4 regions of the Leuconostoc garlicum genome follow, and region 1 is predicted to be linked to each of the others. Evidence: predicted binding sites of a transcription regulator. Region 1 holds the regulator's gene; each other region holds the start of a gene.
The links. Region 1 encodes Rex, which represses fermentation and respiration genes when NADH is low (regulators of the CRP and FNR family bind a similar motif). Its sites were predicted from a motif close to TTGTGAANTANTTCACAA; they were not measured.
Positions count from the first base shown of each region.

Region 2: adhP (alcohol dehydrogenase AdhP) is a predicted target of Rex. The motif match lies at 900-917, and genes of this name have one in related genera.
Region 3: A9176_RS02155 ((S)-acetoin forming diacetyl reductase) is a predicted target of Rex. The motif match lies at 1,075-1,092, and genes of this name have one in related genera.
Region 4: A9176_RS00895 (zinc-dependent alcohol dehydrogenase family protein) is a predicted target of Rex. The motif match lies at 1,013-1,030, and genes of this name have one in related genera.

Region 1 is NZ_CP016329.1:750,144-752,352, reverse strand. Features, by position in the region: gene A9176_RS03925 (lipid II:glycine glycyltransferase FemX) at 1-846, opposite strand, end outside; gene A9176_RS03920 (redox-sensing transcriptional repressor Rex) at 855-1,502, opposite strand; gene tsaD (tRNA (adenosine(37)-N6)-threonylcarbamoyltransferase complex transferase subunit TsaD) at 1,672-2,209, opposite strand, start outside.
Region 2 is NZ_CP016329.1:374,689-376,897, reverse strand. Features, by position in the region: gene A9176_RS01885 (NADP-dependent oxidoreductase) at 1-775, shown strand, start outside; gene adhP (alcohol dehydrogenase AdhP) at 938-1,993, shown strand; gene A9176_RS01875 (hypothetical protein) at 2,155-2,209, shown strand, end outside.
Region 3 is NZ_CP016329.1:439,620-441,828, reverse strand. Features, by position in the region: gene A9176_RS02165 (DUF805 domain-containing protein) at 1-266, shown strand, start outside; gene A9176_RS02160 (hypothetical protein) at 302-982, opposite strand; gene A9176_RS02155 ((S)-acetoin forming diacetyl reductase) at 1,110-1,880, shown strand; gene A9176_RS02150 (IS3 family transposase) at 1,953-2,209, opposite strand, start outside.
Region 4 is NZ_CP016329.1:189,132-191,340, reverse strand. Features, by position in the region: gene A9176_RS00900 (LacI family DNA-binding transcriptional regulator) at 1-868, opposite strand, end outside; gene A9176_RS00895 (zinc-dependent alcohol dehydrogenase family protein) at 1,050-2,066, shown strand; gene A9176_RS00890 (VOC family protein) at 2,122-2,209, shown strand, end outside.

The DNA of each region.
Region 1 (2,209 bases):
CATTTCCCATTGCACAGCATATGGGCCATAGTGCTTCGCATATTGCCGGTCAGAACCAGCATACATATACCAGATCTCATCACCATAACTAAAGCCAATGCCACTGGCAATCACGCGACCTTCAAAGTGTGCTAAGAACACTTTAAATAAGCCGGTACCAGCCCATAATTGTTGCATGCGCAAGAAATAATCAATTGGTCGGTGGGTAATCCCTTGTGCCGCAGCCATCATCACATAAGTTTCAAAAAAGGCGCGCACATCTGCTTCAGAATCACCAGCAGTCACGGTAACGCCATCTTTGGCCGCGCGACGGATTTGGTTACGATAATCACGCTTGAAGTGTAACATCAGTTCTTCTTCTGTCGTAATTGGTGTCGCACCCTCACCACGACCATCATAATACAACACCACATTTTTGCGTGGTTGAATATTGCCATGCATGTGGTGAATCTCACGATTACGTGTCACAAAGCCAGCCGCTTGATATTCGGCATTCAACGCATCGCTATAGGCCACTTCAGGGTCCAAACGAATGAGGAACACATTATCCGGCAAGGCTGCCAAAGCTTCTTGGATCATACTTTTAATCAACGCCACATTATGAATGTCGCCAATCGGTCCGCGACCAGCATATCCCAGCAGCTTACCCGGCACAGCTTCAACCGTTAACACCGTTAATACCGCATCAATTTGCCCTGCCGTTTCATGGTAAACATAAACATGGCCCCAATTCGCTTTGAGTTCACCCCATAGCGGGTCTTGGGTCACCTGCCCACGTGGATCTTCTCGAACAAAACGTTGATACGCCTGTACTTTTTCTTGATCATTTAAATCTAAAATCGGCATGTTAATTATTATCCTGTCGTAATTGAACCATAGTTTTCAATAAAGTAAACCAATGTTTGCAATTCATTGGTCAAATCCACATTTTGCACACGCACGCCGCTTGGCACCGTCACACGCAAAGGTGTAAAGTTCAAAATCCCTTTAATGCCAGCATCCACGAGTTCATTCGTGATTTCTTGGGCGACACCTTGTGGTACGGTCAAGATGGCAATATTAATCCGTTGCGCAGTAATCTGCTCTTTTAATTCAGTCATTGAATAAATCGGCACACCAGCCATAATCGTGCCTGCACGTGACTTATCCACGTCAAAAGCCGCTGAAATACGCATGTTAGAAGACTGGTGAAAGTTAAAGTTAAGCAAAGCTTGCCCCAAATTTCCAGCACCAATTAACGCCACATTAATGAGACTGTCTTGATCCAACACATTGGCAAAGAAATCCAGCAACGCCTTGACATCGTAGCCATAGCCACGCTTGCCTAAGGCACCAAAATAAGAAAAATCACGACGAATCGTGGCCGCATCAAACTTAATTGCATCACTTAATTCAGCAGAAGAAATGCGGTCAGTCCCCGCATCGTGTAAAAATGTTAAATAGCGGAAATAAATCGGCAAACGCTTTGCGGTCGCACGCGGGATTTTAGGTTGTGTCATAATTTTCTCCAGTGTTAATGTCGTTATTATCATGCTTGTTTCACCAAACGCAAACGTGATGGTCTGATGAAATCGGCACCTTAGATTACTTTGTGAACTTTTGCATAACTATTGTACCACAAAAATAAGGATCGCAACAAAAGATCGTGATAGATTCACAATCTTATTACGATTATATTAGTTCAAAATCTAAGCCTGGATCAGTATTTAAGTCTAAGCCCGCAAAAATACCTTGTTTGTAATTCCAGTAGCCTGCTGCCCCAATCATCGCGGCATTATCACCCGTATATTGCCGTGGCACAGGAATATACGTTGTTTCTGGAAATGATGCCAGCAATGCTTCTAATGTTTCTCGTAATTGTGAATTAGCCGCAACGCCACCAGCCAAGATAAAACTTTTAACCGGATAGTCTTGTAAGGCGCGTTTCGTTCGGCTAACCAGCGCATCCACAACCGCATTTTGAAAACTCGTTGCTAAGTCATATTGATCAATTGTTTCACCCTTTTGCTCGGCGTGATGGACATAATTAATGACCGCACTTTTTAAGCCAGAGAAACTAAAGTCATAATTATCTTCATGCGCCATAGCAGTGGGAAACTTAATCGTTGGTTGCCCTTTGTGCGCCATATCATCAATGGTTTTACCCGCTGGATAAGGTAACTTTAACAAACGGCCAACTTTATCGAAACTTTCTCCTGCCGCATCATCA
Region 2 (2,209 bases), 380 kb from region 1:
TGTGAAGTTTCGGCAAGGATTGATGGGAACAGATAAGGCAACACCGCTCATTCCAGGGTCATCAGTGGCAGGCGTTGTCGTGGCGGTTGGCGCTGAAGTGACGGCATTTGCAGTTGGTGACCGCGTGGTGGCATCGACGCATTTGAAAAGCTATGCCGAATTTGTGCCAGTTGGGCAATCCTTACTTGCTAAAATTCCCGACGCAGTAAGTGATGTCCAAGCGGCTGCGGTGGTACTGGGTGGGCAAACTGGTTATCAAATGATAACCAAAGACTTAGCGGTTCAGCCAAGGGATACGGTACTCATTCAAGGCGGTGCTGGTTCGGTAGGTTTCACAGCTATCCAGGTTGCGAAGTGGCTTGGGGTACAAACGCTTTATACGACAGTCCGTGGTCAGGCAGCAGCAGCCGTTGTGCAGGCCGTTGATCCGACACTGCAGGTCATTGATAGCCAAACGACGTCGCTGCAAGCAGCGATACCGGCAGGCGTGGATGTGATTTTAGATACGATTGGCGGTGATACCTTGCAGACGTCATTGGCCGTTTTGAAGCCAACTGGGCGATTGGTGTCATTGGTTGATACTATGGCTGATTCGCGTGTGACGATGGGCTATTTGCAATCTAACGGCACACAACTCGCCGAATTATTGGCGTTAGTAGCCCAAGGTCAGGTGATCGTGAACATTGCGGACACACGCCCATTTAATGCGGCAAACGTCCGCGATTTTCAAACGCGCCAACACGTACTGGGCAAACTCGTGCTGACATTTGACTAAAAAGTATCACTCCGGTGATACTTTTATTTTGTAAGTAATCGTGATTTTTTTCACGTAATAAAAAATTAATGCCGATTTGTCATAATAAAAGTTTACAAATGCGCGAAAAACAGGTACAATTTATTTGTAAAGTAATTCACATGTAAAAGGAGTATGCTTAACATGAAAGCAGCAGTTGTACGTGAAAATCCAGATGGATATGTTGATTTGATTGAAGATTGGGAACCAAAGCCATTAGCCTTTGGTGAAGCATTAGTTGATATTGAATATGTTGGCCTTTGCCACACTGATTTGCATGTGGCGAATGCTGATTTTGGTAATCCAAATGAACTTGGACAACGTAATGGTAAGTTCCGTCGCGTTATCGGTCACGAAGGTGTTGGTCGTGTGTCAAAGTTGGCTGAAGGTGCCAGTGATTACCTCAAGATTGGTGATCGTGTTTCAATCGCTTGGTTCTTTGACGCCTGCGGTGTGTGTGACTACTGTGTGACAGGTAACGAAACATTCTGCCGTAAGGTACGCAACTCAGGTTACACAATTGATGGTGCGATGTCACAACAAGCTGTTGTGAACGCCAAGTACGCCGTTAAGGTGCCAGAAGGTTTGGACCCAGTACAAGCAACATCAATTACATGTGCCGGTGTGACAATGTATAAGTCATTGAAGGTCGGTGAAACAAAGCCGGGACAATGGGTATCAGTTCATGGTGCTGGTGGTTTGGGTAACTTGGCCGTTCAATATGCCCACAATGTCTTTGGTGCACATGTTGCTGTTATTGATGGTAACGATGACAAGTTGGCTGCCGCACAAGAAAACGGTGCTGAAGTATTGATCAACCGTAAGAAGGTTGATGATGTCGCAGCTGAAGTTCAAAAGGCTACTGGTGGTGTGCACAATGCGCAAGTGACAGCCGTTAACGCCGCTGCCTTTGATCAAGCCGTTGATTCACTACGTCCAATGGGTAAGTTAGTGGCGGTTGCTTTGCCACAAGGTGACATGGCTTTGAACATTGCCAAGACAGTCTTGGATGGTATTGAAGTACGTGGTTCATTGGTTGGTACACGTGCCGACTTGAAGGAAGCCTTCCAATTTGGTGCCGAAGGTAAGGTTAAGCCAATCGTTGAAAAGGTTGCCTTTGCCGACATGAACGAAGTGATTGATGAAATGAAGGCTGGTAAGATTACTGGTCGTAAAGTATTCGACTTCACAGTATTATAATCAAAAAAATCGTCCACACTTGGGCGATTTTTTTACATGTGTTAAGCAGCGTGTCGTTGTCTTGGACATAGCAGTTTTTGTATGCCTGTGTTAGAATTGGGTAACAAATGTATTGGAGGAAACGACCTCTTTTCTGATGAAAGATAGGTCAGTAATAAAGCATGCCATACTTTACACAACAACTTTTTAGCGGCCAGCGTGATCGTATTTTGCGTG
Region 3 (2,209 bases), 310 kb from region 1:
TTATGATGGTATCGTGTTTTATGTCAGTTATCGTTGTTTTACCAACCGTGGCGTTATACACGAGAAGGTTACACGATATGGGTTATTCCGGGTGGTGGCAAGTTGGGCCGTTGAGCCTGAATATTTTATTTATCAGTCTATCGTTAATCAGTCATTTGCAATCACCAATCTTGATGAAAACGTGGTGGTTACCAGTAATGGTGAGTTTATTACTGACGGTTTGGCTGTCGCTAGGAAAAACTAGCACCAGTCAACGTTATCGTTAATACAAAAAGCAACGACCATTTTGGTCGTTGCTTTTTTAGTCACCACGGACATCGCCGTGAACAAGATGTTTAAAGATATGGCGGTCAGCCCAAGCGATGTTACGACCTTGGAAAAAGAACGAGACAAGGGTGACTAAGCCAAGCGCTACAATTTGATGGCTAATGAGAAAGGCCACGCATGAAATACCAATCGCGACGATGAAATTGCTCATCTGGGCTTTTGACGCATCACCATGAAAATAGTCAAAACGCAAAATGTTTGTTAAGTCGTCTAGGGGATGTAAAACCCAATTTACGCGTTGATAAATGGAAATGGCAACACCAATCGTCCAAATGGCAAAAATATCGAGCAATAAACGCCAATACCAAGCAATGGCATCAACCCCTAATTTAACGAAAAAAGCCGCAAAGATGCCGACTAATAAACTAAAAGATAGCCCAAAAAGGACATTTCCTGTAAAACGGATCCAATTAAAATTCATGGCGAGAAACATATTTAAAAAAGCAATCGATGTGGCAAATAAGGCGAGAAAAATGCCGATTTGCCAGCCGGTGAGATGCGCCAGATTAGCCGCACCAGCCGTCCACGGTGCAGAACCCATGGCCGTTGCGACGCTTAACCCATTACCAAACGAATTAAGCATCAGGGAAATGGCAAAGAAACTGATTTTTTGCTTCAACCCAAGTTGGTAAAATTGACCGTCCAGATAATACATACATTTCTCCCGTTAATTGTCTTGCATTTATTATAGCAGTAACAACATATAAGCGTAATTGTTTACAAATTCACATATAAGGTGTATATTGTTTGTGAAATAGTTATCAAGAGGAGGGTATTAAAAGATGACGAAAGTAGCATTAGTAACAGGCGCTGGACAAGGTATTGGCCAAGCGATTGCGGAACGATTGGTTAAAGATGGCTTTAAGGTTGCCGTAGTTGGCCGTCATTTAGACAAAGTACAAAAAGTAGCGGATAAGATTAACGACAACGGTGGCGAAGCCATTGCGATTCAGGCAGACGTAGCAAAACGCGCGGAAGTTTTTGCAGCAGTTGCTGAAACAAAAGAAAAATTTGGCGAATTCAATGTTATCGTCAATAACGCAGGCGTGGCACCAACAACGCCAATTATGTCGGTTACTGAAGAAGATATGAACTGGACTTGGGGGATTAACGTGAATGGTGTGGTCTGGGGGACACAAGCAGCCGCAGATGCCTTTATGTCACTTGGACACGGCGGTAAAATTATTAACGCAACATCTCAAGCTGGCGTACAAGGTAATCCTAATTTGACAGCGTATGGTTCAACGAAATTTGCAATTCGTGGTATTACGCAAACGACAGCTAAGGAATTAGCTGAATTTGGTATCACGGTGAATGCTTTTGCGCCAGGTATTGTTAAGACACCAATGATGTGGGACATTGCGCATGAAGTCGGTCAAAATGCTGGTCAAGATGATGAATGGGGAATGGCACAATTTTCTGATGGAATTACGCTTGGTCGTTTGAGTGAACCGGAAGATGTTGCTAATGTCGTGAGTTTCCTAGCTGGAGACGATTCTAATTATGTGACTGGACAAACAATTGTTGTTGACGGTGGTATGGTATTCCATTAAGCATAGATATAAAAAAGCGTAGCGTTAAATATGTGGTGTACCCAAAAAGTTAAAGTAAAATATTTTAGCTAATCAAGCGGCCAGTTGTCGGTATTCTACCGGTGAGTGGCCGTTTAATTTTGTTTGGATGCGTGTGTTGTTGTAATATAGTATCCAATTATTGACGGCATCTATCAACGCTTTAGCTGATGAATACTTGTTTAGTGGCCCGATTTCAACTTTAAGCTTATTAAAGAAGCTTTCCATAACCGCATTGTCTAGAGCAGTCGCACGACGCGACATGCTTTGGATAATGCGGTTTTTCTTTAGTGTTTTACGCCATGTTCTAT
Region 4 (2,209 bases), 560 kb from region 1:
TTGGCTGCACGATTGTTGGGAGATTGGGGTGCAACTGTTGGACAATTGGTGAACCGTCATACCCTGCCACAATCACGTCCTCAGGGACCCGAATGTTTGCCCGGCGTAGCGCATTTTGTAGCTGGACAGCCATCATGTCATTATAAGCAAAGACGCCATCCACTTTTTGCGTCACAATCAAGTCAACAATCTCTGCCATCTCTTCGGCACTTGCAAATTCATTAGAATTAGAATTGATACTGTGCTCAATTAAGCGGCTTTTATTGGCAATCGCATCCGCAAAGCCAACATAACGTTGTGCGGTTGGGGATGCAGAAGGGTCGTTGTCACATAATACCAGCAGATTCTTAGTCCCTTGAGAGACAAGATATTCGCCAATGAGATAGCCACCGCGATAATTGTCTTCATGAACAATCGGAATGTTATCTGCTAAATGACGATCATATGACACGATTGGGAGAAAATTATCTTGATAACTGGCGATACCGAGATTATGTGATGAGGTGATAATACCTTCCACTTGATTAGCTGCTAACATTTGCAAATATTGTTGTTCTTTTTCAATGTTATTGGCACTTGTGGCAATAATCACTTTGTAGCCTTTTTCAAATAAGAGTTGTTCGATTTCCGTGGCTAAAGCGGTAAAAAAGGGATTTTGAATGTTAGGGAAAATTAAACCGATAAATTGTGACGATTTACCTTGTAGTGAGCGAGCCATGGCATTTGGTTGGTAGTGCAACTCGCGCATGGCAGCATGAACTTTATCAATCGTTTTTTGGCTCAAGGAACCATAATTATTGATGACGCGTGATACTGTTGTAATTGAAACGCCGGCCAATTCGGCGACGTCACTTAATTTTGCAACCATTGAAACCTCCGTTTACTGCTAAAAATTGTGTTGCATTTTTAATCACTAAGCACATTCTATTATACACTTTTTCGCGGCAAAACTTTTAGCAAAAAAATTGCTTAACGCTTGACAAATTATTTAAAAGGGTTAATATGGTCTTATAAGTTAAAAACATCACAATTAAAACGGAGCGGAAAACATGGAAGCATTAGTGTTGACTGGTATTAAGTCACTGGAATTGAAAGAAATTGCACAACCTGAAATCAAGCCTGACGAAGTTAAGATTCATACAGCCTTTGCTGGTATTTGTGGTACCGACCATGCGTTGTATGCTGGTTTGCCTGGTTCTGCACCAGCGGTGCCACCAATCGTCTTAGGTCACGAAAATTCAGGTGTGGTTGTCGAAGTTGGTTCAGAAGTCACAAACGTTAAGGTTGGGGATCGTGTGGCAGTTGACCCAAACATCTACTGCGGTCAATGCAAGTACTGCCGTACAGGACGTCCAGAATTATGCGAACATCTCTCAGCTATCGGGGTGACGCGTGACGGTGGCTTTGAAGACTACTTCACAGCACCTGCCTCAGTTGTTTACCCAATCCCAGACAATGTGTCATTGAAGGCGGCAGCTTTAGTTGAACCAATTTCTTGTGCCGTTCACGGCATTCAATTGTTGAAGGTATCACCATACCAAAAGGCACTTGTCATTGGTGATGGCTTCATGGGACAATTGTTTGTCCAAATTTTGCAAGCTTACGGTATTCACGAAGTTGATTTGGCTGGTATTGTGGATGAAAAGTTGGCCATGGCGAAGGACAAGTTTGGTGCAAAGCGCACATTTAACACAATGGCCGGTGACAAGATTCCTGATAGTGAATATGACGTTGTCATTGAAGCGGTTGGTTCACCAAAGACACAAGAAGCAGCGATTGAAGCTGCTGCACGTGGTGGTCAAGTGTTGATGTTTGGTGTGGGTGGCCCAGACGACACATTTGAAATGAACACTTATGAAGTCTTCCAAAAGCAATTGACGATTCAAGGTTCATTCATCAATCCAAATGCCTTTGAAGACTCATTGGCTTTGTTGGCATCAGGTAAGGTGGATGTTGAACCTTTGATTTCACATGAATTGGACTATGCCACTGTTGAAGACTTCTTGAACGGCAAGCTTGGTGTGGTGTCAAAGGCTGTTGTGAAGGTTGGTGGCGAAGAAGCGTAACCGGAAGACAGGTCACGCGATAAAGTCATCAGCGCGTTGATCGAGGGGGGCAAGTATGGCATTTTCAGATTATTATTCAGGTTTACAACACATCGGTATACCAACACATGATTTGGCGGCTGCAGAAGCTTTTTGGACAAAAT